3 regions of the Bacillus cihuensis genome follow, and region 1 is predicted to be linked to each of the others. Evidence: predicted binding sites of a transcription regulator. Region 1 holds the regulator's gene; each other region holds the start of a gene.

Evidence for each region. Region 1 encodes Rex, which represses fermentation and respiration genes when NADH is low (regulators of the CRP and FNR family bind a similar motif). Its sites were predicted from a motif close to TTGTGAAATATTTCACAA; they were not measured.
Region 2: a site for Rex is predicted at 4,417-4,434, ahead of qoxA (cytochrome aa3 quinol oxidase subunit II). Genes of this name have one in related genera too.
Region 3: a site for Rex is predicted at 4,792-4,809, ahead of V179_RS0115785 (DUF1641 domain-containing protein). Genes of this name have one in related genera too.

Annotation. Positions count from the first base shown of each region.
Region 1 is NZ_AYSD01000030.1:170-9,766, reverse strand. It holds partial or broken gene groL (chaperonin GroEL) at 1-601, opposite strand, end outside; gene groES (co-chaperone GroES) at 660-944, opposite strand; gene V179_RS0105330 (CPBP family intramembrane glutamic endopeptidase) at 1,295-2,017, shown strand; gene V179_RS0105325 (YdiK family protein) at 2,014-2,226, shown strand; gene V179_RS0105320 (redox-sensing transcriptional repressor Rex) at 2,275-2,934, opposite strand; gene V179_RS0105315 (ABC-F family ATP-binding cassette domain-containing protein) at 3,352-5,271, shown strand; gene V179_RS0105310 (DUF3267 domain-containing protein) at 5,433-5,963, opposite strand; gene tsaD (tRNA (adenosine(37)-N6)-threonylcarbamoyltransferase complex transferase subunit TsaD) at 6,336-7,355, opposite strand; gene rimI (ribosomal protein S18-alanine N-acetyltransferase) at 7,352-7,804, opposite strand; gene tsaB (tRNA (adenosine(37)-N6)-threonylcarbamoyltransferase complex dimerization subunit type 1 TsaB) at 7,837-8,529, opposite strand; gene tsaE (tRNA (adenosine(37)-N6)-threonylcarbamoyltransferase complex ATPase subunit type 1 TsaE) at 8,526-8,984, opposite strand.
Region 2 is NZ_AYSD01000010.1:143,219-154,731, reverse strand. It holds gene cydD (thiol reductant ABC exporter subunit CydD) at 1-1,195, opposite strand, end outside; gene cydS (cytochrome bd oxidase small subunit CydS) at 1,238-1,339, opposite strand; gene V179_RS0100685 (cytochrome d ubiquinol oxidase subunit II) at 1,351-2,364, opposite strand; gene V179_RS0100680 (cytochrome ubiquinol oxidase subunit I) at 2,380-3,711, opposite strand; gene qoxA (cytochrome aa3 quinol oxidase subunit II) at 4,478-5,398, shown strand; gene qoxB (cytochrome aa3 quinol oxidase subunit I) at 5,469-7,415, shown strand; gene qoxC (cytochrome aa3 quinol oxidase subunit III) at 7,415-8,011, shown strand; gene qoxD (cytochrome aa3 quinol oxidase subunit IV) at 8,013-8,294, shown strand; gene V179_RS0100655 (hypothetical protein) at 8,448-8,681, opposite strand; gene V179_RS0100650 (S1C family serine protease) at 9,516-10,748, opposite strand; gene V179_RS0100640 (aldose 1-epimerase family protein) at 11,173-11,513, opposite strand, start outside.
Region 3 is NZ_KI632495.1:2,093,020-2,104,532, forward strand. It holds gene V179_RS0115765 (FtsX-like permease family protein) at 1-1,524, shown strand, start outside; gene yunB (sporulation protein YunB) at 1,633-2,400, opposite strand; partial or broken gene V179_RS30150 (carbohydrate ABC transporter permease) at 2,500-2,652, opposite strand; gene V179_RS0115780 (NAD(P)/FAD-dependent oxidoreductase) at 3,036-4,217, opposite strand; gene V179_RS0115785 (DUF1641 domain-containing protein) at 4,263-4,694, opposite strand; gene V179_RS0115790 (dicarboxylate/amino acid:cation symporter) at 5,315-6,508, opposite strand; gene hmpA (NO-inducible flavohemoprotein) at 7,010-8,227, opposite strand; gene V179_RS30155 (YjfB family protein) at 8,817-8,990, shown strand; gene V179_RS0115805 (IucA/IucC family C-terminal-domain containing protein) at 9,060-9,824, opposite strand; gene V179_RS0115810 (ABC transporter ATP-binding protein) at 9,814-10,638, opposite strand; gene V179_RS0115815 (FecCD family ABC transporter permease) at 10,677-11,513, opposite strand, start outside.

The DNA of each region.
Region 1 (9,597 bases):
ATGGAGATGCATAGCCACGGTCGAATTGCATACCTTCAACAACATCAAGCTCCGTTGTGAAACCTTTTGATTCTTCGATTGTGATTACGCCGTCGTTTCCAACACGCTCCATAGCTTCAGCGATTAATTGACCAACTTCTTCGTCAGCAGAAGAAATCGCAGCTACTTGTGCAATACTTTCTTTGTTTTCGATTGGTTTAGAGATCGCTTTTAACTCTTCAGTCGCTACATTTACTGCTTGCTCGATTCCTTTACGGATACCCATTGGGTTAGCACCAGCTGTAACGTTTTTAAGTCCTTCACGGATCATCGCTTGAGCAAGAACTGTAGCTGTAGTTGTACCGTCACCAGCAACATCATTTGTTTTGCTCGCTACTTCAGCAACTAATTTTGCACCCATGTTTTCAAATGCATCTTCAAGTTCGATTTCTTTTGCGATTGTTACACCATCATTTGTGATAAGTGGTGAACCAAATTTTTTCTCAAGAACTACGTTACGTCCTTTTGGTCCTAATGTTACTTTAACCGCATTTGCAAGTGCATCTACTCCACGCAGCATTGCACGGCGAGCGTCTTCACTGAATTTAATATCTTTAGCCATGTATAAAACCCTCCCTAATATTTTTAAATGGTTTTCGTTCAGTTATGTTTGTATGTGATTAGCTGATTACAGCTAAAATATCGCTTTCGCGTAAGATTAAGTATTCTGTACCATCATATTTTACTTCAGTACCAGCATATTTTGAGAAGATAATACGATCGCCTTGAGCAACCTCTAAAGCTACACGTTCACCATTTTCAAGAATACGGCCATTACCAACAGCCACGACTTTACCTTCTTGCGGTTTTTCTTTTGCAGTATCTGGAAGTACAATACCGCTTGCAGTTTTCTCCTCAGATTCAACTAGTTCAATAATAACGCGATCACCTAATGGTTTTAACAAGTGAAACACCCTCCTCAAATTGTGTTGATATATGGTTTCCTCAATTATTAGCACTCACCACAATCGAGTGCTAACACAATTATTATATTAAATAAAAGCAAGTTCTTTTGCAAGTAATTCTATTGTAAATTTTACTATTAATTTTATTTAGCAGACGGGAATACTAATTCTCATGGAAATTCTTTCGTACGTATAATTGGAGTTATCTAGTTTTTTTTGATACCCTTTTCTTAATAAGATGCGTATAAGTTTTCGTATACAGCACACGTTGCCTAATTAGTGTGTGTGGTCTTATCTTCTTTTTATATTCATAAAATGATCATATACCTTAGATTAAAGGAGATATCTTGTTGAAAAAAGAATATTGGTTTGTCATCATTACATATGTCATTATGCAGCTGTCAGGTGGATTGGCTGTCGATATGATAGCGTTGTTTGCCGTTTCTGCTGGTGTTGAGTTAACAAATGAACTAAAAGTGTTAATTGGAGCCTATTGGATCGTTTTCAGCTTCATTGTCGCACTTATATTTAGCCTATTTTTTATGCGAAACGAGATGCGCACGAAGGATCTGCGTAATCAGACTACGATACCCATTTCCATTATTTGGGGATTTGGCGGCATCTTCCTTGCCATGTTTGCACAATCAATAGCTGGACTGTTGGAAAAGTCAATTGGCATTGAACAGAATTCACAAAATACAGAGCAAATTTTGAAACTAATCACCCAATTTCCAATCGTGATGCTTGTGACCTCTATTGTAGGACCCATCCTGGAAGAAATCATTTTCCGAAAAATTATCTTCGGCACTCTTTATAAACGATTGAACTTCTTCCTATCAGCACTTATTAGTTCAGTCATCTTCGGTTTTGCTCATTTTGAGCCCGAGCATATTCTCTTATACTCCGCAATGGGTTTTACCTTTGCATATCTATATATAAAGACCAATCGAATTCTCGTTCCCATATTCGCACACGTAGCGATGAATACACTTGTCGTCATCGTTCAGTTGAATTTTGAAAAACACTTGGATTCCTTGGAAAAAGCGCAAGCATTTATCGGAGGGTTTTTATGAAACGTCAATCACCTTTATCAATTGGTATCATCTATATCGCATTAGGTGTTCTATTTACCGTATTTGCGATTCAATCGGTCTCATCAAACGGCTGGGGCTTCTTTTCTTATTTTCTTGTCGGCCTAGCCACTATTGACTTCGGTTCAGGTGTAAGAATGCTTATTCTTCATTCTAAGATTAAAGCCATACAAAAAAACAAGAAAAAGTAATAGAATGGAAAACACGCTGCCGGATGAAAGAATCGAGCAGCGTGTTTATTATTCTTCTATACTATCTTCTGAATCTGTATAATTCTTCAAAAAATAAATAAGAGACTGTAATTCCACGGCAAGGTCGATATGATGAATCCGAACCGTACTCGGTACATTTAATCTAGCAGGTGTGAAATTCAAAATACCGCGAATATCTGCTTGTATCAATTGATCCGTAATTGGCTGAGCAACTGATGCCGGTACAGTCAATATCGCAACCGCAATATTTTCTTCTTTCAATCGTTCTTTGATTTCATCCATATGATGGACATACACATCTTCTACCCGTTTTCCAACCTTCTCTGGATCTACATCAAATGCCATCGCAATTTTTGTATTATTATTTTTCAAGAAATTATAGTTTAGAAAAGCCGTCCCTAAATTACCAACTCCTATTAATGCAACTTGAGTTAGATCATCTTGGTCTAAAGTTTTTTGAAAAAATGATAATAGATAATTCACATTATATCCATAGCCTTTTTTACCCAAGGCTCCAAAATAAGAAAAGTCTCTGCGGATCGTAGCGGAGTCAACTTTAACCGCTTCACTTAATTCCGCAGATGATACTCTTTGTTTACCGGCAGAATATAGATTTTTTAAAAAACGATAATATAAGGGCAGCCGTTTGGCAGTTGCTTGCGGAATCTTCATTGGTTCTTGCATCATTACTTTCCCCGCTTTCGCATGTGCTATTTCTTCATTTAGAAGTCAAAACGTTCAATATTTCATGCTTGAGTTGCACATTTCATATCATTTGGCATTAGCAGTGAAAGATCTATCTGGTAGCGTTATCATTTCAATGCTTGTACCTTTTTGTTCATCAGGAATTTATCGTTTCCTGTCGACCTTTTCTAAGAGAAGTGCTCTTTTTAAATCATACACTATAATGCTTTATTTGTAACAACTTTGTTTAATTTCCTTATACGAATGCTATATCCCGCATTAACGGGCCGTAAGACCCCTACCTCAAAGCGGCGATAAAAGAAAAGCTTACTAATTGAAGTTTCACTTTATACAAGTACATCTATTGCCGTTAAATACCATGATACGTTACACTATGGATAACGCAATCGAGGTGAAATCATGATTTTATTACAAATCAATCAATTATCTAAGTATTACGGAGCTGAACTTATCTTATCAAATATGAAGCTCGAAGTTCAAAATAAAGATAGAATTGCATTAGTCGGCAGAAATGGTGCAGGTAAGTCCACATTATTGAAGATCATTGCTGGACATCTTTCCTTTGATGGTGGTGAATTAATCAAACCAAAGGGTGTATCTATTGGGTATTTAGCACAAGATACCGGGCTTGAATCGGAGCTTTCCATCTGGGATGAAATGCTAACTGTATATGAGGATCTTATTTCCAAAGAAAAGGAGCTGCGCAGACTAGAAAAAACGATGTCTCAGCCCGAAACATTTGAAAATGAACTCTTTTATCAAAAGGTCCTTTCTGAATATGATACGTTGCAAGTGCAATTCAAGGAGCAAGGTGGTTATCAATACGAAGCTGATATCCGCTCCGTCCTTCATGGACTTCAGTTTGCAGACTTTGACCGTTCTACATTGATTCACAGTTTGAGCGGTGGTCAAAAGACAAGATTGGCTCTTGGAAAGTTGCTTTTGACCAAGCCTGATATTTTAATTTTGGATGAACCGACAAACCATCTTGATATTGAAACATTATCATGGCTAGAACAATATCTCCAAAGTTATCATGGTGCTGTACTTATTGTATCTCATGACCGCTACTTTTTAGATAAAGTTGTGAATCAAGTTTATGAAATCTCGCGTAATGCTATCAAGAAGTATCATGGTAATTATAGCAATTATCTCGTGAAAAAGGCAGAAGACTTCGAGCGTGACATGAAACTATTTGAAAAACAGCAAGAAGAGATCGAAAAGCTACGTGATTTCGTCCAACGAAACCTTACAAGAGCCTCTACTACAAAAAGAGCCCAAAGCAGGCGGAAGCAGTTAGAAAAAATGGATGTAATGGATCGACCTCAAGGTGACGAAAAATCCGCATCTTTCTCTTTTCAAATAGAAAGGCAAAGTGGCAATGACGTTCTTTCCATTCAAGACTTGGCAATTGGCTATGATGACGCTTGTGTTTCTCAGAATATCTCAATGAAGATTTCAAAAGGAGACAGCCTTGCTCTTGTTGGTCCAAACGGAGTCGGAAAATCGACTTTATTAAAAACGATTATTGGAAAACTAGCAGCTATACATGGTGACATTCGTTTTGGCACAAATGTTCAAGTCAGCTACTATGATCAGGAACAAGCGAACCTTGTTTCTAATAAACGTGTGCTTAATGAACTTTGGGACGAGCACCCTGCTGTACCTGAGAAAGAAATTCGGACGATTCTTGGTAATTTTCTATTCACGGGTGATGAAGTATTGAAAACTGTCTCAACCCTAAGCGGTGGAGAGAAAGCAAGATTGGCTTTGGCGAAGATGATGATGGAGAAAGGGAATTTTCTTATTCTGGACGAACCTACTAACCATCTTGATCTTGACAGTAAACTCGTTCTAGAAAATGCCTTGATTGATTATCCCGGTACGATCCTTTTCGTTTCACATGACCGATACTTTATTAATAGAATTGCCACTAAAGTCATTGAGCTTTCCAAAGTCGGAAGCGAGGAATTTCTCGGTGATTATGATTATTATGTTGAAAAAAAGCAAGAACAACTAGAGATTCAAGAATTTGAACGGAATCAAAATGGCGCAAACCTAGAACAACCAGCAGACAAATCGTCTTTTAAAGTGGATAAAGAAGCGAAAAAGGCAGAGCGTCAGCGTAAACGCCGTATTGAAGAAATTGAAGCAACAATGGAAAAGCTTGAGAGCGAAGTTGAGCACTATAACGAGCTTCTCTGTGACCCTGATGTATTTCAAAATCACGAAAAAGTACTCACAATCCAAACAGAACTTGATCGTGTTCAGACAAAACTTGATCTACTTCTTGAAGAATGGGCGGAGCTTGCGGAATAAGACACGAAGATGGCATGTAAATACCGAATTTAACTATTCTTATTAGAGTATCGCAAAAGAGTCAGACCTCACTCTCTATGAACCGTTTAATGTGTCAGTTACACTTTACTTAAACGATATTGTAGATGTGGGGTCTGACCTTTTATATTTGACAGATGCTTTTATTCATAGACCGTACATTGTGGTTTTGTCGGGTGATCGATTACTTTAGCCTTATTAGAAAATGGCTTTAGCTTTTGATAAAGCGCATAATCCCCTATACAGCCTGCCACCATCAAGATGCCTAGCAAAAGAAAACTAGGTGATTTAAAGATTAAACCAAACAGCAAAGGTATGACAGCAGTTGGAACAAACGGCATAAACAAAACCCACTTCATCTGCTTTACAGTAATAGGCATCGTAGAATGTGCGTACGCTATTCCAAGCTTCCAATTCACGCCATATTTCAGTTTTGTCCATTCTACATGACCAATCCAATGAAAAGCTATCAAGTGCAATGCTTCGTGGAAGCAGATTAAGATAATATATGAAACTACGAACAGTAGCAAACTGGTTAAAGTAACACGAACTTCCAAACTTCCGTGTAACCATATATAAAGAAAGCCAAATGCAACGAGAAGCACAACCGATACAAACAAAACTGCAATAATTATTCTATTCATTGAAAGCTTCACTATCGTTCCTTTTCCCATACTTCTCACCCTCTTTGTCTTTTTCCCAATCATCCACAACCTTATCCACATTATCAACGTTATTATTCCTGGTTTCATAAACCTTTTCCACAATATCCACAGAACTACACATACTTACCCACAAAATCACATGGTTATACACATATCCAAAGAATAGTTATCCACAAATGATGGAATTTTCTATAATTTTAAACATTAATGCGCTTACTTGTGGATAATTTTACTTTTTAGATGATTATCCACAGATAATTCTTGTACTAATGTCCACTTAATTTTCTCACAAAAATTTAAAGTGACTTGAAAAGGGTGTTTTCTTGCTAAAAAGTCGATAAAAAAGGTGAGCTGCCTTTTATGCTAACTCACCTTTTCCAATTAAATCGTTTCAATATCTAAACCTGGATTTCCATTCATCGCCATGCCAGATCTTTTTCCGTTTTCAAATAACACACTCCCTGCCGCTCCAATCATTGCGGCATTATCTGTACAGAGAGATAGAGGAGGAATAATCAATTCAGTATTCGCAATGTCTTCAAATGCCTTAGCAAGGGCCTTACGAAGGCCCTTATTCGCAGCTACTCCACCAGCCAAAAGAACTTGATTAACACCATACTCCTGAGTTGCCCTGACCGTTTTCTTAACTAACACATCAATCACACTTTGCTGAAAGCTTGCTGCTAAATCTTCAGGCTTAATGGTTTCACCACGCTGCTCTGCATTATGAATCGTATTAATTACAGCTGATTTCAAACCGCTAAAGCTAAAATCATAAGAATCTTCAAGCCACGCTCTTGGTAGTGGAACAGAAGTAGGATCCCCTTCCTGAGCCAATCGATCTATATGTGGACCACCTGGATAAGGCAAATGCAAAGTTCTAGCCACTTTATCATACGCTTCTCCAGCTGCGTCATCTCGCGTCTCACCTATTACCTTAAAATGCCCTGGACGTTCAATCAGTACAAGCTCTGTATGTCCCCCTGAAACTACTAGCGAAAGTGCCGGGTACTGAATCTCTTTAATTAGCCGATTGGCATAAATATGTCCTGCAATGTGATGCACACCTACTAAAGGAATGCTGTGTGCGAACGCCACTGCCTTTGCTGCGTTTACTCCTATTAATAATGCACCCACAAGACCTGGGCCTTCAGTGACAGCAATAGCGTCAAGGTCGGCATAAGTAACATCTGCTTCCCGCAACGCCTCTTCCAATACAAGAGTAATCTGCTCCACATGATGCCTTGATGCAATTTCAGGAACAACCCCACCAAATCGCTTATGGCTTTCAATTTGAGAAGCAACGATATTACTAAGAATATCGGTTCCATTTTTAATAACGGCTGCTGCGGTTTCATCGCAGCTCGTTTCTATTCCTAAGATAAGTTGATCTTTTTTCACGTTAAATTCACCCACATTACATATGCATCTTCCTGGTTGTCGGTATAATAGTTTTTACGAATGCCTCCAGTTTGAAACCCAAGCTTCTTATAAAGCGACTGGGCAACTATATTGCTAACACGTACTTCAAGCGTCATCCGAATAACTCCCATACTTAAAGCAACATCAATCATCTTCCGAAGTAGTTCTTCACCAAGCTTGAGCCCCCGATAATCAGGCAAAATAGCTATATTGGTAATATGGGCTTCATCAATAACGATCCACGCGCCGCAATATCCGGCAATCTTTCCTTCATCCTCAATAACCAGATACTTTGCATATTGATTATGATTCAATTCATTATAGAAAGCTTCCCTGCTCCAAGGCAACGTAAAGGACTGTCTCTCTACAATCAAAACTTGGTCGATATCTTCTGTTCTCATTAATCGAAACGTCATCGTTTTACTCATCGCAACCGGTCTCTTCCATTTAGAATTTTTATCTATTTATTCTGTTGCTCTAACCACTTAACCTCTGCCTCTGCCATTCTCACATAATTCGGGACAAACATATGAACGTCCTCTTGAACCTTATCTCTTCCTAAAAACGCCAGCTCAGCAGGTCTTGGGTTATACGCTTGTGCTGGAATAAAATAAGCTTTTTCACCTAATACTTCTTTAAGCGTGTCAGCATGAATCATAATATCTTGACCGACAAATAATACAGGTATGTTCAACTCTTTAAGTTTCTGTGCCCATTCAACTGCCAAGATATTTTTATCCTCACTACAACTCTCTAAACCACTCTCAGTAAATTGATACAATCCTGTATAAATTTGTCCACGGCGCGCATCGAATAAAGGAGATATCATCCCATTGAAATAACGGCCATTTGCTGCCAGAGCCTCTAGGCTCGAAATTCCAACCAAAGGAATATTTAATGTCCAAGCAAGGGTTTTAGCAATAGTAACGCCTATTCTAACCCCAGTATATGAACCAGGTCCTTTTGCTACGACAATTTTCTCCAATTCAGACGGCTTCGTATCACAATCTCTTAATAGTGATTCAATGGCCGGCATTACACGTAAAGAATGATTTTTCTTTAGGTTTGTAACATACTCCCCAACCACTTGGTCTCCATCGGTTAAAGCTATTCCTAATGTAAAATTCGATGTATCAATCGCTAATACCTTCATGAAATAATCTCCTTACATAACTCAACATACCGAGTTCCAGAAGGCTGTAATACAATTTGCCTTTTTGAATCACCCAGTCTAAAAATCTGAATTGTTAATATGTCTTCAGGAAGCTGCTCTTGAATTAAATGGGCCCATTCAACAACAGTCACTCCCTCTCCCTCGAAATACTCGTCAAAGCCAAGATCCTCTTCTTCTCCGCTCACTCTATATACATCCATATGATACAACGGTAAACGGCCCATATATTCTTTTATTATCGTAAATGTCGGACTATTTACATTCCGCTTAACGCCCAACCCTTTTGCAAGCCCTTTGGTAAAAGCTGTTTTGCCAGCTCCAAGATCCCCTTCTAAAGCCAAAACATCTCCAGCATTAAGCTTCTCCGCCAAAGCACTAGCAAAACTTACTGTCTCCAATTCACTTCCAGAAACCCATTCAAACTTCTGCTCCATCTATACTATCACCTCAAAAAAGCCAATCAGCTAAACACATAGCTGTTCATTATCCTATTAGTAGTTTACCTTTTTTCAAAACAAGACACAAACAAGAAAAGTACAAGACTATATGAAGAACCTTTACTGTGAGCACCATTTTCTCCAGAATTAAAAATCCATTTCACTATCTCTTTACTTTGAAGGCTGTTTGTTCAAGATAACCTAGCAATATTTGGACACCATTATTGAGAAGTAAACCGATCTTTAGTTATCCACAAATCGAAATGAACAATTCTTAATATTTAACTCTGTGGATAATTTTTCGATTCAAACTAGGTATCTACAATGTACGTTTTTCGTTGTTAACCTTTTTAGTTAACATGTTACAGGTTTCATGAAATTATGTAAGACAAAACAAACATCTACTATACCTAGTTTATCTGAACCGTCTTAATTTAATCAGTGGGGGTTTTCTTCATCCGCCACTGATTGTTAATGCTGGATAAAAAATTATTAATTAGTTATCCACATGTTAATAATTCTTGAAACTACTGAGGTTAAGTGAGGACAAATAAATCTCAATTCATTTAGACAATAAAAAAAGCGAAACCTAAGTTTCGCTTTTTTTATA
Region 2 (11,513 bases), on a different contig from region 1:
GTGACTTATTATTCACTCGGATCACCCCAGCAGTCGGTTCCAACAATCCAGCTATGATATGTAAAAGAGTGGTTTTCCCAGACCCATTAGGTCCGACTATGGCTATCTTTTCAAATGGTGGGATTGTGACATTTAGATTCTTTATGGCAAAATCCCCTTCATCATAAGTAAACGTTAGATTTTGGATTTCTAGAGCAGGCGGGGAACTATCTTTAAGTAAATGTACGGTCCCCCATAGGATGGACGGCTCTTCTTGTGCTAATTCGTCTGCTACCTTCTGAAAAGCCCCTTTACTCCCACGTCCAGAATGAAAGGCATTTCCCAAATCTTTTAAAGATAAATAAAAATCAGGTGCTAGTATTAATATGAAGAAGGCGGAGAAAAAGCTGATATTCTTGAAAACAACAAGGCGGAGACATAACTCAAATGCAATCAAACCAATACTAAGCGTAGAAATGAATTCTAATGTAAGTGACGATATAAAGGCGATTTTGAGGACCTCCATGGTAGCATCGCGAAAATCAAAGCTGCTTTTTCTAATTGTTTCTCTTTGTTGTCTGGCTCGGCCAAAAAGCTTAAGTGTGGTTAGACCTTGTAGAGTATCGAGAAAATGTCCCGAAAAGGCGGCCATCTTTTCCATCTGGTTTTCTGCCTTTTTTTGCGTTTTTATTCCGATTATGGCCATGAAAATCGGGATAAAAGGTGCCGTAATCAGCATAAGAAGACCCGAAAAAGCAGGTTGGGTAAAAACGGCAAGCAAAATAAGAACGGGAACAATTGCCGTTTGGATAATTTGAGGAATGTAACTACTGAAATAGCTGTCAATTTCATCTACCGCATCCATAGCCGTACTTACCTTCCGCCCCGTTTGGCCGCTCAAGGAAGCCTGTATCGGATTTTTGGCATATTTCACAAACAATAATCGTCTTATATCTCCTTTTACCTTTGAAGCAAGCCTAATTCCTGTTCTTCTTGCCGCATACATGAATAGTACTCTGGCGAAAAGTAAAGCTAGTAAAATCCACAACAGATGCTCAATAACGCCAAAGGAAGCGTTCTTAAGAAAGACCAAGTCAACAATTTTCACAAAATAATAAGCTTGGAAAACGATCACTGCACCTGACAAACAAGCGAAAAGAACCAGTAACAACATGGTTCTTCTCTCTGCAAACGCCATTTTTTTCAGTTGATTCATAACATTGTCAATCTCCCAACTTTATCCTGGTTAAACGAACCATCAGTGGTATGGGTCTTTCCCTTTCGCACCCCATACAAATAAAAGAATGATTGCGATTGCAATAATGATCCATGGTGCTACCATAATCAAGAATGTAGTCAAGAATACACCTCCTATTTCTTTCCTTGAACATACTGATTGCTAAACACAAACAAACGCATGAGAAGATAGAGCGATGGAATAAGCAATAATAGACCGGCAACAAAGGTAATAATTAAAGCGATGGCCATGGCTTCATTCGTAAATCCATCATAAATTGAGAGGTATGGGTAAAGCAGATAAGGTAAGTGAGCAGCCCCATATCCATAAAAGGCAAATGCGTATTGAAGCATGACAAATATAAATGAAAGGCCCAACCTCTGCTTTTTCAAAATGAGAAAGACCGCACCGAGGAAGAAAAGACTCGACAGAATGAACATCCAGGAAAGATCAAGCATACCGCTGAAATGTTCCCAATTGTGATGACTGATAGATAAAAATACAAGAAAACTTGCTAGAATGGTCGGTAGACTCCAAGAAAGGGCATACTTTCGCAAAATATGAAAAGCCTCCATATCCCCAGCTTTGTGAGCATAATAGGTTAAAAAACACGCTGAAATATACAGCACACTTACAATCGCCAAGATAATAACCGTCCATGAATAGAAGCTTGTAAATAACTCCCTGTAATCCAAGGACACATTGCCATTACTGACATATATATATTTGCCCTCTGAAATCGTCAGGATAGTGGATAAGGAGGCCGGTATTAGTAGACCAGTTGCTCCGTACAAAAATTGCGTCCATCTTGCCTTTTTTGGACCATAATGATGAAAGGCATAGTATGAGCCGCGAATAACAAGCAAGATCGTCGCAATGCTACCTGGTATAAGTAAGGTTGTCCCATAATAATAGGCAATCGATGGAAAAAAGCCAATTAAGCCTACATAAAAGAAGATCAGGAATACATTTGTCACTTCCCAAACTGGTGAAAGATAACGATCAATAACTTTATGAACAATAGGCCCTTTTCCTGTTATCGTTGTGTAATAGTTAAAAAAACCAGCACCAAAATCAATCGAAGCCACAATGACATAGCCGTATAAAAATGTCCATAGCACCGTAATGCCGAGTAGTTCATAGCTCATATCAACGGTTCCTCCTTATTCGATCCCTTGTTTTTTTAAATCCTTCTCAAGCGGGCTCGCTTTAAACACCCTTTTGAGTACAATAACAATAGAAATGGCCAATATGACATAGAGCAAGATAAACAGTATTAACATCGTGTCAACATGGTTTGATGTTGTCGCTGCCTCGGCGGTGCGCATCACCCCTCTAATAATCCATGGTTGACGACCTTGTTCTGCCATGAACCAACCAGCTTCAATCGCAAGCATGGCAAGTGGCCCTCCCGCTATAATAGCGCTTAATAACGGCTTATTACATTCATTCCATTTTTCCCTGTACTGCATACAAAAATAGACAAAAGAAACAAGAGCGAGAAACATGCCGATAGTAACCATCCAATCAAAGTAATAGTGGACAATCAAAGGAGGCCAATCCTCTTCTGGAAATTCCTCCAAGCCAATTACTTCTGCCCCTGGAATCCCATGCGCCAGTATACTTAATGCATATGGAATTTCTATAGCCTGACTAATTTTATTGTTTTCATCTAAAGAACCAGCAAAAATTAACGTCGCACCTTTCTCCGTTTCAAAGTGCCATTCAGCTGCAGCTAGCTTTTCAGGTTGGTATTGAGCTAAGAATTTTCCTGATAAATCCCCAATCAAAGCGGTACTGATAGCAAAGGCAAGTGCGACTGTCATTGATAATTTCAACGCTTTTTTATGATAAACATGGTTTCTGCCTCTATAAATTGAAAAGGCCGCTATTGACGCCAAAATGAAGGCAGCGGTTAAATAAGAAGATGCCATAACATGCGTTACCTTTGTTGGGGTGGCTGGATTAAACATCGCCATTATGGGATTTACATTCGTTAAAATGCCATTTTCATAATTAAAACCGATAGGTGAATTCATGAAAGCATTCACTGTCGATATGAAAAAGGCTGATGCGCCACCACCTATAAAAACAGGGAGTAATAAGAGAAAATGAGCATACTTGCTCTTAAATCGATTCCATGTATAGAGATAGATCCCTAGGAAAATGGCTTCAAAAAAAAAGGCAAATGTCTCCAAGAATAAAGGAAGGGCAATGGTATGTCCAGCTGCTTCCATAAAATTCGGCCACAATAAGCTGAGTTGTAAGGAAATAGCAGTGCCGGTAACCACCCCAACAGCAACAGAGATGATATACCCCTTAGTCCAACGCCTTGCAAGCACATGATAATGCATGTCATTCCGTTTAATTCCGATCCATTCAGCTAACGCAATCAGAAGCGGAATACCAGCCCCTAGAGTGGCAAAAATCGTATGAAAACCTAACGTGGTACCGGTTAGTATTCGGCTATATAAAACGGGATCATACTCAACCATTGTGAATCCTCCTTTACTTCATAATAAAAATAGCAATTAGAGTAGAAGTATTTTTCTAGTCCTTTCTCATTGCAATTTTTTCACTTCCAAGACTGTACATGTTATTTTTTTCTTTTCTTTGAGATTTATTCATATCCGATAAAAATACTTATTTTGAATGAAGGACATGTTGGGCTTCATGAGTTACTGCTTTAGACAATCTACTTTGCAGATATACGAACTTATTATGTATATGCTTCAAAATCCAGCTCCGCACCGCCACCATTGTGATTAAGCGAGCGTAGCGTGCTACAGGATGGTTTGTTTATCGTAAATACTGCGTTTTAACGCCATATTCGTTTTATTTTCTTAATCCCCTCAAAAATTGTAGATTCTTCCCAGGAGTAAACTCAGGACTAAATAATATGTAATCAAAAAAAAACTGCACCTCCAATTGTTAGTGGTGTCTAACAATTAGGGTGCAGTTCACTCATGGTTCCTGCTTCCAAATAATTATAGTAATATAATTTAATAGAATTTATTCATGAGATCTCATATATTTCGATAAAATAATCCTGAACTCTATCATCATATGTCATCATATTCAATTAATCCAATATATCTCCTCGACTGCCACTTTTTCTCAATATCTTCATGAACTTTTTGTGACATATTTATGTTTTGATTGTATTTTTATAAGGTTAATAATAAGATAGAATCGTCAGTTTGTGAAACAGTTAACACTTTATCTAAATAACTAAGAAATATAAGGGAAAGGGGTACTACTATGAAGTTAAAATGGACTCTATTAGCCATGATTTTCACGGTTGCTGCTGTACTATCTGGTTGTGAGCCACTATTGGTCTTGGACCCTAAAGGGCCGCAAGCTAAAGTGCAAGCCGATGATATTATGTTATCGATCTGGATCATGTCTGGTATTGTTATTGTTGTTTTTGCAATTTTAGTATTCGTGTTAGTTAAATACCGCGCTTCTAAGCAGAGTGCAGATTATGAACCTCCACACATTGAAGGTAATATGTTTGTTGAAGCAATTTGTATTGGTGTTCCAATTATTATTGTTATTTTCCTTTCTGTTATGTCTGTTAAGAGTAACTATGAAGTAGAGGCCACACCGAAAGGATACGAAGGTCAAGAACCATTAGTCATATACGCTTCATCTTCTGACTGGAAATGGCATTTCAGTTATCCTGAAGAAGGTATTGAAACTGTTAACTATGTAAATATTCCAGCAGGTCGCCCACTTGAATTCAAACTTTATTCATACGGGCCAATCACTAGTTTCTGGATTCCACAACTTGGTGGACAAAAATACGCAATGGGTGACATGGTTACAACATTACATTTAGCCGCAGACGAACCTGGTGAATTAATGGGTCGAAACGCAAACTTCAGTGGAGCAGGATTTGCTGAAAATACGTTTGATGTTGAGGCAATGTCCCAAACTGACTTTGATAAATGGGTAAAAGAAGTGCAAGATACAGCTAAACCTCTTACTGAAGAGAAATTTAATGAGTTATTAAAACCTGGACATCTTGGACGATCCACATATACTGGAACGCATTTAGAATTCTCACCAGCTCCAGAACATCATCATGATTCAGCCGATTCTGATAAGGTTTCAGAAGGCGAACACCATCATGAATCAAGTGATTCTGGGAAGGAAGCAGATCACAGTCATCATCAATAATAGGTTACACATATACTAACCACTCGTTTTATATGAAAAGCAATATAATCTTGAAAGGAGTCAAAAAAGTATGGATTTCTTTAATCGCTTTGCCATACCGCATCCAAGCTTTTTGATATACGCATCAATGGTTGCCATTGGTCTTACTGGTATTGCGGTAATCTTAGGTATAACCTATTTTAAAAAATGGGGTTATCTATGGCGTGAATGGTTAACAACAGTAGACCATAAACGGATCGGTATTATGTATCTAATTTCTGCTTTACTTATGCTATTCCGCGGTGGCGTTGATGCTATTATGTTACGTGCTCAACTTGCCATTCCGGATAATAAATTCTTAGAATCTCAACATTATAACGAAGTATTCACAACTCACGGTGTTGTTATGATTCTCTTTATGGCTATGCCATTTATTATGTTCTTTTTCAACTTCGTCGTACCATTACAAATTGGTGCCCGTGACGTAGCCTTTCCACGTCTAAACGCCATAAGCTTCTGGTTATTCTTTATGGGTGCGATGCTATTCAACATCTCATTCGTAATTGGTGGTTCACCTGATGCAGGTTGGACTTCTTATTTTCCACTTGCAGGGAATGATTTTAGTACTTCTGTAGGTTCGAATTATTACATGATTGCAATTCAGATAGCTGGTATCGGTACTTTAATGACGGGTATCAACTTCATCACGACTATTTTTAAGATGAGAGCACCAGGCATGAAATTAATGCAAATGCCAATGTTCACATGGTCTGCTCTAATCTCTAACTTAATCATTGTTTTTGCTTTCCCAGTATTAACCGTATTACTTGCAATGGGTACAATGGATCGTTTATTCGATACAAAATTCTTTACAATTGGTGACGGTGGTTCAGATATGCTTTGGGCCAACCTATTCTGGGTTTGGGGACATCCTGAAGTATATATCTTGATCTTGCCGGCATTCGGTTTATTTAGTGAGATTATTTCGACCTTTGCACGTCGCAATCTTTATGGGTATAAATCCATGGTTGCTTCAATGGTTGTTATCTCTGCCTTTTCATTCTTTGTGTGGGCTCACCATTTCTTTACGATGGGGCAAGGGGCACTTGCAAACAGCTTTTTCTCCATTACAACGATGGCGATTGCTGTTCCAACTGGGGTTAAAATCTTCAACTGGTTGTTCACCCTTTGGAAAGGAAAAATTGAATTTACTACTCCAATGCTTTACGCGATGCATTTCCTTCCGCTGTTCACACTTGGTGGGGTAACAGGGGTTATGCTTGCGATGTCAGCTGCGGATTATCAATATCATAATACAATGTTCTTAGTTGCTCATTTCCATAACGTGATTATCCCTGGTGTTGTATATGCAATGCTTGCTGGTCTTACGTACTACTGGCCAAAAATGTTCGGATTCATGTTAAATGAGAGAATCGGTAAATGGACAGTATGGTTAATGTCTACTGGATTCATTTTAGCATTCATCCCAATGTATATTACTGGTCTAGACGGTCAAGCACGCCGGATGTACACGTACTCTGAATCAACTGGATTTGCTCCATTGAATATGGTTGCATTTATCGGAGCAGGTATTATGGCCATTAGTTTTGCGTTACTTGTCTACAATATCTATTATAGCGTTCGTTACTCACCACGGAATATCGGTAACGATCCATGGAATGCACGTACTCTTGAGTGGGCTACTCATACTCCAGTACCGGAATACAACTTTGCGGTTATGCCGCAAGTTAAATCAACTGAAGCATTCTGGGATGCTAAGAAACATGGCCACGAAATATTTAAAGGTAAAATCGAAAAAATTCATATGCCGAATTCTAGCGGTTTACCATTTATTATGAGTTGTATCTTCTTTGTCTTTGGATTTAGTATGATCTTCAGTATCTGGCCACTTGCCATTATTTCGTTACTCGGTATCTTAGGTTGTCTTGTATACCGTTCGTTCGAAAAAGATCATGGACATTACATCCCTGTAGAAGAAATTGAAGATACAGAAACAAAATTGCGAGGTGCTAAATAATGAAAATTGATCACTCGCTTCCACTTGAATATAGCACGGAAGAAAACCGGTTAAAAATCTTTGGTTTTTGGATCTTCCTAGGTGCCGAAATTATGCTTTTTGCAACGCTCTTCACGTCTTACTTCGTGTATGAGCACCGTTCGGGCAATGGTCCTTCCGGTGCAGAAATCTTTGAACTATCACCAGTATTAATGGAAACAATCTTGCTTTTAGCAAGTAGTTTTACTATTGGTCTTGGTATTCACGCCATGCGCTTAGGCAAACAAAAAGCCATGATGGCCTTCTTTGCGGTAACCCTTGTTCTAGGTTTAGGGTTCTTAGGATTTGAAATTTTCGAATTCACAACGTATATACACGAAGGTGCTGGAATAACCACTAGTGGATTCACATCCATGTTATTAACAACGTTAGGAACACATGGACTGCACGTAACATTTGGTTTCTTCTGGGGATTAGCTATTCTCCTACAAGTGAAAAAACGTGGATTGACACCTGAAACAGCCAATAAATCATTCATTTTCTCTCTTTACTGGCATTTCCTAGATGTAGTTTGGATCTTTATCTTTAGCTTCATCTACTTGAAAGGAATGATGTAATATGAAGGAATTATTCCCAATAAAACAAGTAATGGGCTTTGTATTCTCGTTAATCCTTACAGCAGTGGCTCTATTGGTTTACTTTTTAGATATGTCATTTACAGCAGGCATAACTATACTTCTTCTGACTGCATTCGTACAAGCAGGCCTTCAACTCGTTGTATTCATGCATGCTGGTGAAACAGAAGATAAAGGCGCCATTTATTCAAACGTTTATTTCGGTATATTGGTTGCTTTAGTTACCATTTTTGGGACATTGTTAATCTTTCTCTGGGATATGTAATCCAAAAAGATCCACTTAAAAGAGGGCGTATTACGCTCTCTTTTTTTTAAAAGGCGCAGCCATTTGTTTCATCATAGTCAACTACGCCTATTCAACATCTAGGTGACCATTTATTATTCACGTTCTTATTATTCTTATTAAACCAATCCATTATCAAGGCAGTATCTTTTTCCCCTGCTTACAATTTGTCACCATTTCTTCAGAAGCTACTAGAAACATTCCCATCAAGAAGATAAAAACAGCGCCCATCACTGTACCAATCCCTATCCCCATCACAGGTCTGAAATCGCTTACAAAAGAACCGTATAAAAAAATTGCAATTCCCATTGTAAGTAGGATTGCCCCTACATACTTCGTAGCGTTTAACAATTTCAATCTAGATTCCATTTTAATCATCCTCCTTATATATATTATTCATCCCGTTCACAGAATTGTCAAACTATTTTTATATTTTTGAAACAATTTTATTGACAATTATATGTGAATAGCATTTTTTATTCGCTATGGACCTATTGCAGTATAATAGCAAGTTCTTACTATTAGGCTGTGTTATATAATATGTTGATTTTTAGCTCATTTTAGCCCTAATATCATGAAACGTTGAGAGTAAACGAGCTTTCTCTCTCGTTTCATAGTATTAGGGCTATCTTTCAAGCCTTGTTAAGAGTCGTGTAAAATCTTGGTTTCAAACGATTAAGCCAAAAATCTTTTTAACAATAATATTGTTTATCATTGCCTATTATTATTCGTTCAAACCATTATCCTCATATAAACTTTCATGCTTTTACTTAGGCTGTTTTCACATTCTTTGTTGCTTTTCAATCATTTTTACACTAATAACCCAGGTTGATTTCCGTTGCAGGTCCTCGCTTTCCACGGGCGGTCTCAGAAGCCTCCTCAGTGCTTTGCACTTGCGGGGTCTCCCTCAACACGCTTTTCCCGCAGGAGTCTCGCACCTGTAACGAAGATCAACATCTGTTCGAATTGGTTTCTTGCTAAAAACAACAATCTTTACGAAAAAAGCCTTTACTTAAAACCAGCCATTTATCTGACACATAATCCGTTTATATGCATATCTGATATAAAACTCAACATCTAAATATCTGTTAACCAGTATTACGTTTAAATAATATTAGTCGATAGACGAAAAAACTTCTTTCATTTGCTAAAAAAAGGTTCCTAGCTACGAAATTATAGCTAGGAACCTCTATGCCAACATACTTATTCGGGAACCTGTTTTTGTGATTCTCCTAATGTAACCTGTAATGTTAATTTCTGATTCCCACGATACACTTCCACACTTACTTTTTCATTCACTTTTGCTTCTGTATAGAGATATTTTCTAAGTTCCAAAGCGCTTTTTATCTCTTTTCCATTCATCGCTGTAATGATATCTTCCTGTTGTATGCCGCCCTTTTCTGCAGCAGATCCATTTGCTACATTTGTGACCATGACTCCTGCCTTCACATTTTGAGAAATGTTTTGTACATAGGCTTGTGGAAGTTGCGCTAAGTCAGCAAGACCTACACCTAAATATGGCCGTGTTACTTTCCCTGTTTTAATCATTTCGTCGACAATTGGAATCACATCATTACTTGGAATAGCAAATCCTAGGCCTTCAACCCCATTTACGGATATTTTTAAGCTATTAATTCCGATTACTTCTCCTTTAGAATTAATCAGTGCTCCTCCGCTATTACCTGGATTGATGGCAGCGTCTGTTTGAATGACGTTCAATCCCCATGTCCCGCTTGATGTATCTACATCAATGGTTCTTTCAGCAGCACTAATAATTCCCTCGGTAACGGTTCGAGAAAAATCAAGACCAAGTGGATTCCCAATTGCTACAACCTGCTCACCAGCACGGACCGCACTTGAATCACCAAATTTAATTTCTCCTGGGGCTAATGAAGCATCAATTTTCAAGACAGCCAAATCGGTTAAAGCATCGGAACCAACGATTTCTGCCGTTGTGGTCTTGCCATTATATAACGATATTTCTACTTTTGAGGCTCCTTCAATGACATGGTTATTCGTAACAATATAGGCGTTCTTTCCATCTACTTTATACATGACACCTGAACCGGTTCCACTTTCTACTTCCTGTGAATTTTGTGCAAATCGGTTAGCTGATTGTTGATAATTGACAACTCCGACAATTGCCTTCGAAGCCGATTCTACCATATCTGCAAGGCTTGTTGTGCCTGTATATGAAGTTGGTTGAACGTTTACACCATTATCCTTTGTTAGATCTTTTTCTGCGGCTGTAGAAGCTGGATTTTCAGTGGGGGTGGTAGTGTCTGTGAAAAACTGATCTCCCGCTGTTATAAATATCGTTGCTGTTAAAACGGAACCGATTAATCCGGAAACAATCGTCTGCCCCCAGCCCGCTTTTCCTTTTTTATGCTGTTCTCTTTGTGAAGATGTATTTGTTTCAATTTGATGTTCCTCCATACGGACCATCCTCCTTGTTTCTTTCAATTTATTTGTTACATTCATCATACCCAACAAATATGACAAATTTATTAACAAAGAATGAAACAAGGGTGAAATATTACTCTCTTCAATTCTCTATAATTAAGGCTGTTTTCACATACTTTGTTGCTTTTCAATCATTTTTACACCAATAACCCGGGTTGATTTCCGTTGCAGGTACTCGCTTTCCGCGGGCGGTCTCAGAAGCCTCCTCAGTGCTTTGCACTTGCGGGGTCTCCCTCAACACGCTTTTCCCGCAGGAGTCTCGCACCTTCCACTACAATCAACATCTGTTCGAATTGGTTTCTTGCTAAAAACAACAATCTTTACGAAAAGAGCCATAATTAAAGACATGGTTCCCCCAGTTTAACAGGATGTAAGTAAGAAACTAGTCTTAATTCCTCTAATTAAACTTCATTCCATACTCTGCAGAGAACGTTTCTCCAGCTTCAAGCCTGTTCACTCCAAATTTCTCTTTCAAGTCTCCTGATGCATCATGAGTATCAGCAATACCATACCATGGTTCAACGCAAACAAACGGTGCCATTGTGCGATCTGTTTCGTTATATTTCGACCAAATTCCAACGAATGGAAAATCATTAAATGTTAGTTCTACGCCATGACTTGATGTTTTAGATGTCAATGTCACGTGATCGATATGGCTATATACGAGAGCGTCCTTTGCAAATAATGACGGAGTGATCGGAATTTCTTGAAAATCATGAACCGGTCCTTTCTCATAAA
Region 3 (11,513 bases), on a different contig from region 1:
GTTGAAACAATGGTAATTGGGTGCGCTTCTTTAGTCATTGGAATTACCGTTGGAATCGGACTAGCTTTCATTGTTGGGTATCTACTTGCCGGACAGCTTAATATCACATTAGAAGGATATCAATCCTTTTATCTACCAGCCGTATTGGCAACCTTCATCTTTTTTATCGTCGTATTTTTATGTACTGCTTTAATCAATCATATCAAGTTATCAAGAGTTCAAGTGTTGCAGCTGATCTATTCAGACGTTCATCCTGACGACATGCCGATTCAAAAAAAGAAAAATAGTTGGTTGATTTTACTTGGTCTAATTTCCTTAAGCCTAGGCTATGTTTCCTTAATTTTCATGGAGCAACTTCGTGAGATTGGCTTGTTCGCAGCACCAACATTCACGACACTCGGAACCTATTTATTGTTCATAGGTTACCTTCCAGTCATAGTCAATCGAATGCAAGCCAACAAGCGCTGGACATCAAAAGGTGTCACATCCTTTACTTTTGCTCAGTTGAACTTTAGAATTCAAGGTTTGACGAAGATATTAGCAACTGTAGCCATGCTTATAGCCCTAGGAGCAGGAGCGATATCTGCCGGTCTTGCTTTCAAAAATAGTGCCTCACAAATGGCAGAAATGATGGGTGCATACGATGTAATCATCAAAAATCCTAATGCAGAAGAAAAAGCGCTCTTAAAAAACATTCATTTTACTGAAGAGAATCAGTACCGATTCAAAGAAGATCCTGACTATACGTATTATCTGAGAGATGACTTGGAAAATCAGCGTCCACTTCTATTAGTTTCAGATGGGAGAAAACCCAAATTCAAACGGGTAACAGAAGACCTTCCAGAAGGTAAAATCTCATTAAGTGAAGTGAAGAATCCTGAAGTGGGCCAACAGCTATCAGATGAATGGGACAGAGCCCTATGGAATCTTCGAACCAATTACCGGGTATTCAAGGAAATGATTGTCCTAGATTCAGAAACGTATCATGAAATACAGGGACAAGAGAAGCTTATGTATATTGGAAAAAGCGACAAGTTCACGGACTATTTACATGAATGGCAGGGAATTGACAAGCTTGCGTTAGAAAAAGACCCTAATCTAACAGCAGATGACTTAACAAGCAAATATTCCTTTTATAACATGTATAGTAGTTTTACAAGTGGTACGATGTTCATGGGCTTCTTTTTAGGCATTGCATTTCTCGCGATGATGGCAAGCTGCCTCATGTTCAAAATATTATCAGGTGCTTCTAAAGATACATCACGCTACCAAATGCTAAGGAAAATTGGCGTCAGACGATCTGCGCTTTCAACATCTATTTATAAAGAATTATTCATCATCTTCTTATTTCCTGCAATGGTTGGCCTTGCTCATGTGTTGATTGGTATGAATATGTTCTCTTTCATTATCTTAAATCCTTACTACCGAATTTGGGTTCCAATTATCATTTTCTTAATCATTTACAGCCTGTATTATGTAATTACCGTAAAATTGTACAAACAAGTTGTCCTACCGAAAGAATAAGTGAAACATTGTCAAAAAGATGGCTGACCTCGTACTCCTAAATCGGCTATTCTAGATAGAGAAGTACGAGGTCTCCCCCTTTGCTATTAGGGATGGTTAACAATCTGATTATTCCTTTTTCTCCGGAACTATAATTGGATTAACATCGCCTTGCTTACCGCCGCCATTATAATACTGTGGAACTTTTCCTGGTAAAATCAAATCGCCAATTTTGACGCGATTTTCTACAGTAATTTCTTTTTCAACAGAAGGAATAATCACATGCAGATTAACCTTAATATTCACAAATATTTCAAGAATCGTATTATTAATTCCCGTTTCCTTCGTAGTTGTTTCCACTTCTGATGTAACATCCCCGATTATTTCAAAACGAACAGGCACCTTAGGTCCTTGATTTGCAAGCAAAACGGCGTCTGTAGCCATACCTAAAGGAATTTTATAGATGACACCTTTTTCTTTCTCCGAACTTGCATAGTCGATAAACTCATCATTTTTAAATGTTTGTAGAGTTTCAAGCTCTCCTTCTCTTATCGCTTCTAAATATTCTTGAACTCGTAATGTTGTTTCGGAAGCAACATTATTATAAATATTAGGGTCAAAGCTATACCCTATTTGATCTCCTGCTTGATGAGTGACGATTAGCTTTCTAATATCAACATTTTGACTGATCTTTTGCTTAATCGCATCATTTATGGCTTCAACAGCAAATTCCCTGGTTTTCGCTTCCGCTATTTCTATTAAATGAGGCTCAATTTTTTTATCAATCATCCAACCACTAAAAATCGTCGTCACAATGAAAAGAAGAAATGTAATCAAGATTACATGCCTTGTAGGCAGAGGTCCACGTGCGAACTTGAATCTTCTGTACTTAGCCATAAAAACCCCCCTATTTAGTTATATGATTGTTCGAATTATTTCAAGAACAAAAATAATAAAAAGGGAGGTTATCATGCTGAAATCTTCATATTTGCTCTTTCACAGACCCGCCAAAAGACCTTTTACAAAATATTTTCCGAGCAGAATATAAACAATCAATGTTGGAACTCCGGCGAGCAGTGCGCCTGCCATTTGGACATTCTATTGGACGATTTGACTTCCTGACAAATACGGCAAAATAACCATAACAGGTGAATCTACTTGAGAAATACCGATACCATCCAATGCACTCGTACTATAAAACGCCGTTATCTCAGGGTGTTTGATAAGCAGTTGATGTGTCGTTTTCATTTCACCAATTTTCGTGATATTCGATTCCTGAACATCAACAATTTCAATCCGTTTTTCTCGTTCCACTTCATCCAAAAAAAGCCTTGTAATTGACGTTTCTGATTGGCAGCTTCGAAGCGACCGGTGATAATGCTATCGAAGATCCTTTATTTTATAGCAAACAAAAGAGAAATTCCCTCAACAACGCATAATTCACAAAATCAGTAAATTAAACCCATTTTCGTTACAAAAAAACCCATTGCTACTTATTTTAATAAGCAACAACGGGTTTTTTTACCGTTCAATTAATAAGCTAAGCTATACAAAGCTTTAATATGTGCAAGGTAACGAACGTTACTAGCTTCTTTCATTAGTGTAGCCGGAAGACCTTTAAGTGGAATATTGTTGCCACCAATTGTTGCAACACCATCTTTGCGTCCAAGGCTTGCTAGTGTACCAGAATTGATTGGTGCAAATTTCTCAAACGTTGCATCTTGTAAATATGCAAATAAGTTATATCCTACTAATTCACCCATTTGCCAAGCGTTTTGTGCAGTTGGTGCGTATGGACGACCACCTTCTTCAGGGAAAGCAACAGCACTGTCACCGACAACAAATACGTCTGAGTGAGAAGAAGATTGTAGATACTCATTAACAGTCGCACGGCCGCGATCAACAGCAAGTCCAGACTGTCCAACTAGTGGATTCCCTTGTACGCCGCCTGTCCAAACGAATGTATTCGCAATGATTTTTTGACCATCTTTCAAATCAATCTCATTACCAGCAACGTTTGTTACAGGAAGACCAGTTAAGAATGTAACTCCGCGTGCTTCTAAGCTTGTTGTTGCACGTTCAATTAAATCGTCTGGTAGTACCGGTAAGATCTTTGGACCAGCCTCAACTAGCAATAATTTAATTTCTTTTGGATCTACACCATGGCTTTTAGCAAGCTCAGGCATAATGTCAGCAAGTTCACCAACTAATTCAACACCAGTTAGTCCACCGCCGCCAATTACAATAGTTGCGTCTGCTTCGTTTTTAGATTTTGCATACTCACGAATGCGTTCTTCAACATGTGCGTAAATTTTGTTAGCATCATTTGCTGATTTTAATACCATGCTGTTTTCTTCTAATCCTGGGATTCCGAAGTATGCTGTTACACTTCCTAAAGCGACAACTAGAGCATCATATGATAAAGTAGCACCATTTGATAATTTCACTTCTTTATTGTCTGCAGAAAATGATTCAACTTTTGCAATTTTAAGATCGATATCTTTGCCTTTTAGAAGTTTGTCCAATGGCATTGCAACCGCTTCTTCTGCAACATTATGTGCTGCTAGGCGGTGTAATTCAGTGATGATTTGGTGTGTTGGGAACTGGTTTACGACAGTTACCTCTGCTTCAGCTTTACTTAGATATTTACGAACAGTTAAAGCAGTAAGTAGTCCGCCGTAACCTGCACCTAAGATAACAATATGTTTTGAAATTGACATCGTGTATCCTCCGTCCTTACTTTTTATATGGATGATGAATTATTTTTGATTACGTTCTGCATTAACTTCGAGAAATGCATTTGCGAAACGGAATGCTTTTTGTGCTTGTGGATCTTTAAGCATTTTTAACAGTCCAAATAGACCAACTACATCTTTGCTTTGGTCTGCACGGTCTTTTGCTTCAATAGCAGTTTGTGCAAGTGATTTTACTGAACCAACTACAGGTCCTGCAACTTCTTTAATTGCTCCAACCGTATCATTTTTTAACACTTCGTCAGTAGCTACTAATTGAGCATAGTCATAAGACTTCGTTAAGATATTAACAATTTCCGTTAATTTTGGAAGTTGCTCAACTAATGTGTTCAAAGATTCTTGAACCTCTGGTTTTAAAAGCTGATCAAGGATATCAAGTTGTTCTTGGGTAGCAGACAACTTCTTTGTTACTTGTTCTTTAGCGATTGTTTCTGACATATCCAATTCTCCTTTACTATAAGCAATTAAGCTTTTAATTTTGGGGCAAAAGGGACCCCGTTTCCTGTAATGACTCTCAAATCTTCGGGATTCGAGTTCGTGAAACATAACACAAATACTAGTATGGTTTAAGAATAGCATAAGCACCCGTAGCCGTCGATATGGAAAGGACGACTAAATTACATCAGATTACTTGGCGAGCCTGGAAAGGTCACCAAAAAATGTATGACGAATAGATAAATTCGGGTAATAAATAATACTTCTAAGCTTACCATTTCCAGTAAACTTTAAAAAATACCTTTAATAAAACCATTAAAATGTTAAAGGTTTTAATTTTAAAATTACCAAATTAAAAACAATAAGCTTTGGCTGAAATATTTTGTCTTTAACTTACCTTCCCATTTGAGGGACGCACTTTCATTATAATCTATTTGCTCAAATGTTTCATTAAAAATTAAGTGAAACTTACCGATGCGAGAGTTTTTTTCATTCCACTTGATTCTTTAAACCCATTCAACTGCTGTAATTTTCCATAGAGTTGTTCAAAACAAAGGTCAGACCCTACACAACGATGCACATAGTTGCGTGAGGTCTGACCTTACTGATATCCAAAATTTACATCAAATAGCTGCGTTTGATTGTTCCATTTTTCCAGCTTTTTTCGGAGTGAATTTATCAACAATCATTGTTAATGCACCATCACCTGTCACATTTGTAGCTGTTCCTAAACTATCTTGTGCCAAGTATAAAGCAATCATTAATGAAATCATAGTTTGATCAAATCCAAGCATCGTTTCCAATACTCCCAATGCCGCCATAACAGCCCCACCTGGTACACCTGGAGCTGCAACCATTGTCACACCTAACATGAGAATAAATGGAATATACATGGTAATTGTAGGCGTTGTACCATTCAAAAGCAAAACACCAACAGAACAGCTGACTAAAGTAATCATACTTCCTGATAGATGTACCGTTGCTAATAATGGCACGGTAAAATCAGCTATTCTTCCTTGAACACCTGTTTTTTTCACTTGTCCAAGAGTAACGGGAATGGTTGCCGCGGAAGATTGCGTTCCAACAGCTGTAAAATAAGCTGGTGACATGATTTTCAACAATGTCAACGGATTTTTCTTATGAAGCAAACCACCGACAGTATATTGAAGAATAAGCATGACAATATGAAGCACAATAATCAGTACAAATACTTTTGCAAACACAGAAAGAATCGATTGAACTTGTCCGCCATATGTCATGTTCGCAAAAATTCCAAAGATGTGAAAAGGTAAGATTGGAATAATCGCTGTTTTAATTAATTTTTCAACAATTAGTTGAAAATCATCAAACGCATGCTGCAGCGTGTTCCCTTTTATGGAAGCCAGACCTATTCCAATAATAAAGGCAAATAGCAAAGCACTAATTACTTCCATAATTGGCGGCATTTCAAGAACAAAAAAGGGCTGAAGCAGAAATTCTTCAGGATTATCTGTATTAATCAGTTGATTGCCTGAGATAAAGTTCGGAAGCAATGTATAACTTGCAATAAAAGCTATAGCACCTGCAATAATCGTCGAGACATATGCGAAAGCCGTCGTTAAGCCAAGAAGCTTACCTGCCCCTTTTCCCAGTTGACCGATCCCTGGGGCAATAAATCCAATAATAATAAACGGTATGACAAATCCAATAAAGTTGCCGAAAATCCCGTTAAATGTTGCAAATCCTCTCACCAGATTTTCTGGTGCAAAACTACCAATTACAATACCTAAAATAATAGCGAGAATAATTCGTGGTAGTAAGCCTAGTTTTACTTTCATAACCGCAGTCCTCCTGAGAAGTACATTTGTTCATTCATAAAATATACTTTAGCATAGAAATGGATGATTTTATATAGGATTTATCTTTTTTTATTTTTTTAATATACTAAAACTCAGATTTGGGATTACGATTTTTAGCAAAAAAATCATCGAATGGAGTCATCTGTACAAAACTAATGGCGTTAAAACGCCCACTATGAAGGATTCATCCTATAGCACTCTACACTCACCTAGTCACAATGGTAGCGGTGCGGAGCCAAATTTTTGATGCTTTCTCGATAAAATCAGAATACTGATAAATTGATGGGCTATATTAACAAGTCACAAAGCCCCGTCCCCATGTCCCTCATACAATTCAAAGGGTCAGACCCCGCAACAGCAATCAGTATAAGATACGTGTATGAAACACTGCATAATACTGATTTAGCGTGCGGGGTCAGACCCTTATAGGACATCCATGTAGCAACTTGTTAATAAAATAGCTAAAGCGTTGAAACGGTATTATTCATCTAACATGGCTATTGGACTAAATACCTCGAAATGAATCTGTTCGTTTGGTATTTCCAATTGTTTTAACGTTTTGTTTATGACTTGCATAAAAGGAATCGGACCGCAAAAATAAAAATCTGCTTTTTTTGATGGAAGGTTTGTTTGTAATACGCTCATATCTACAAAACCCTCTTTATCAAAATGACCTGACGTTCGATCGTCTTCAGTTGGCGAGGAATAACAGATCACTGACTTTAGATTCGAATGCTCTTTCTCTAATTGAGAGACATGATCTTTAAAGGCATGAGTTTGACTGTTGACAGTTGCGTGAATAAACGTTACTTCACGTTGCGGCTGTTTTTCCATGATTGTATTTAACATGCTAAGCATGGGTGTAATACCGATTCCCCCACTGATTAGGATAACTGGTCGCTCATTGTTCTGTAGGACGAAATCACCGGCAGGAGCTGAGAAAAGCAAAGTGTCTCCTGCCTCCACTTGTTGATGTAAATAAGTAGAGACAATTCCAGCTGGAGCATCTGTTTGAGCATCTTCGCGTTTCACACTAATTCTGTAATACTCCTTTCCAGGTGCTTCAGAAAGACTGTAATGGCGAATATGGGTATATTTCTCCCCAGGTATCTCCGCTTTAATCGTTAGATATTGCCCTGCAGTGTATGACGCGATCTTTTCTGCATCCTTGGGTTTTAAATAAAAAGAAGTAACCGTTTTACTTTCTTCTACTTTTTTATCAACATAAAAAGTTCGGAACCCTTCCCAGCCACCAGCTTGATTTTCGGTTTCTTCGTAAAGATTTTTTTCAATTTCAATAAAGGCATCTGCAATATATCCATATGCTTTTCCCCATGCCTCAATAATCTCATCAGTAGCAACATCACCAAGAACATCCTTAACTGCTTGTAACAATGTTTCACCAACAATAGGATATTGCTCAGCCTTAACCCCAATCGCTCGATGCTTCTGTGTAATCCTTTCGATAACCGGTTTAATTGCCTCAAGATTCGTAATATACTCGCCTGCAGCATACACTGCATAACCTAAGGCTTCTTGCTGAATGCCTCTTTTTTGATTCGTTTGATTAAAGATGTTATATAAATCGGGCGCTTTTGAAAATAGAAGTTCGTAAAATCTCTTACCAATTTGTTCACTATGTTCTTTCAAAACAGGGGCAGTAGATTGGACAATTTGAATTGATCTTTCATCAAGCATGTTGCAACAGCCTTTCGTAGTTAAATTTACAAATTAGCACAAAATTTAACATACCCAACTGAATACATTATTATCCAGAAATGTTCAACTTGTATTAATATTGTTCCAAATTAACCGATATACGCATTAACAGGCAGTAAGATCCCCCACCTCAAGGTTTAGAGGAATCGCAGTAGCGTAGGTGGGAGATAACTGCCCGTAATCTAGTTGCGGCTCCTAGCCCCTCGAGGGCATAAGCTGTAATACTCTGTGACAAACTACGCCACGCCGTATTCCATCATATGCTTGTCGGACTATCACAAGATGTGATGGCGTCTCTGTTGCTCACAGGACGTGAGCGATCTTAGGAGACGTTCCTACATCGTCGCCTCGCTTTTTAAAGTAAAGGCCCGATTGGTGAGATACAGTGAAACTTACCTTTGTAGTTTTCAAAGGTAAGTTTGCGCCCACAGTCTGTGATTCATTAAATCAGGTTCGTAGTGTCGCTTTATCGAAGTGGAACGGAGATATTAGCGACACAAGAACGGGACTAACAATCAGTGGAAAACCTCACTGATTGAAGTTTCACTTTATAGGAGGTGTATCGAAAATGGATATTGCTGCATTATCAATCGGGATGAGCCAAGCTTCGCTCAGTCAAAATGTCGGCATTGCTTTAACTAAAAAAGTGATGGACTCTTCTCAACAAAATGCTGTTCAAATGGTTGAAATGCTTCAAGCTCCCCACCCAAATCTAGGTCATTCTATTGATCTAAAAGGCTGAAGGGCAAAAAAAATGCATCCATGTCTGGATGCATTTTTTATATAGGTTAGGTCCGTTCCAATGATCTTTTTAATTACCTGATTTACAAGTATGAGGGCATGTCTGACAACGCTGTTTGTTTATCGTTAAATAGGACAGGCAACAGGTATTTCTTGGCCGAACCTCTTTCCCAATTTCTTTAATATATATGCGTTCATTAAAGTACCTTGTTAATGGATTTTTGAGATCATTCCCGAATATATCGCCAGAATCCTGAAAAACAATGAATTGAAAATCTTCCTTTGCACGATTTTTGACCGCTTCTTGCGTTCCTTCTTCCACTAATACAGTTTCATAAAGCCAGTAAATATACACGGCAATATTCTCCCATAGTATTAGTTTAGACACTTTTGTAGTCCGTGCGAGGCAATCGATTAAAGGCAGTAAATGTTCTTTAAATAATGATTCGAGACAAGTCTTTCTCCATTTGTTTCGATCTTCTACAAAGGTTTCTGTCTCCAGATCAGCAAAACGAAAACTCGGGAGCCACAATGTTTCGTTATCATCCGTTTCAATTGATACATTTTCAAATGAGATTGACAGCTTTTCATTCCAGGCTGACATAGCATAAAGATAAATAACCGACAAAAATGCATATCTTTTTATGAAAATAGAAGCTGTCACTTTATCATTTCGAGCCTGTATGCGGCTGCCAAGAATTTTCAAATATTCCCGTAAATCTGACTCATTTAACAGGTCTTTTATTTGAACGGAGAGTAGTGAATCCGTTTTACTAGTCGAAAGGCGCAGCTTACTTAGCTTATTCATCTGTGAATTCGAGAGTTTACGAGCCAATCATCGTCCCTGCCTTATTTAAAATACAACGGCCTTTTCCATACGGGATACATAAAGGCGTTCCCAAAAGCGGATCCATAATAATCTCACATTCCATACCAAACACATTCCTTACTAAACTGCAATTAATAACGATCTCCGGTTTACCTTGTGCGTATATTTTCTGATCCTTTATCGCTACAATATTATCAGCATACCGACAAGCTAAATTTAAATCGTGTAGAACCATTACAATTGTTCGCTGTTCTTTTTCATTTAACTCAAATAGCAAATCGAGAATCTCAATTTGATGGGTCATATCAAGATATGTAGTTGGCTCATCAAGAAGCACAATATCAGTATCTTGAGCTAACGTCATCGCGATCCAAGCTCGTTGACGTTGCCCTCCTGAAAGGGAATCAACAGGCCGATCTTTTAACTCTTCAATCCCAGTTGCTTTTAAAGCATTGGTTACTTGTTTTTCGTCTTCATCTGTCCATTGCTTTAACCATGTTTGATAAGGATACCTACCTTGCTTAACTAATTGAAGAACAGTTAGACCCTCTGGTGCAATAGGTGTCTGAGGAAGAATAGCCATTTGTTTGGCCACGTCCTTCGTAGACATTTTGGAAATTGCTTTTCCTTCCAACAAAACAGCTCCAGATTTTGGTTTTAACAATCGGGCAATTGATCGTAGGAGTGTAGACTTTCCACAGCCGTTTCCACCGATAAAAACCGTAATTTCACCTTTTGGGATTTCCAGATCCAATTCATCTATGATAATGCTATCCCCATATGAAAGGGTTAAATTTTGAGTTTCAATCGTTTGCACCATTTAAGTCCGCTCCCTTTTATTAAAATAAGTACCCTGTATTAACCATTACGCGTTTTAAACAATAAATATATAAAGTAAGGTGCCCCGATTCCAGCTGTGAAAACACCTGCTGGAATTTCAAAAGGAGAAAATAATGTTCTGCCGATTATATCAGCTAACATGACTAATATCCCCCCAATAAATGCAGAAACCGGTAATAGCGCTCCAAATGTAGAACCTACCAGCCTTCTTGCCATATGGGGAGCCATTAAACCTACAAAACCAATGCCTCCTGCAAAGGCAACAGAACTTCCAATTAGCGCCGTACTAATCAATAACAACAAGAAACGGTGTCTTTGCACGCGGCTTCCAACACCTGTTGCTGTTTCATCGCCAAGTTCTAGAACATTTATATTCCTTGCCATTACAAAAGCAATAAGTAGAAAAATCACGGTCCATGGAACCAAAGTCGCTACGTTCGCCCAGTTTGAGCCATACACTGTACCTGTAATCCAAATGTTCGCTTGACTAGCTCGATAAATAGGACCTACTATCATCATTAAAGTTGTTAACCCCTGCATAAGAGCTGATATTCCGATCCCAATTAATACGAGCCTTATCGGTGATACACCATTTTTCCAAGCAAGAAAGTAAACAAGCAGCGCAACAATTCCCGCCCCAGCAAATGCAGCTAGAGGCATCCATTTTATACTTACTGTTAATGCATGATTTTGATCACTAAAAAAGGCTAAAAAGCTTACTACAGCCACTGCTGCTCCCCCGGTAATCCCAAGAACGTCAGGAGATGCTAGTGGATTTCGAATCATTCCCTGAAGGATTCCTCCCGCCACGGCTAGTGACATTCCTACCATCAGCGCAACAATAATTCTTGGTAG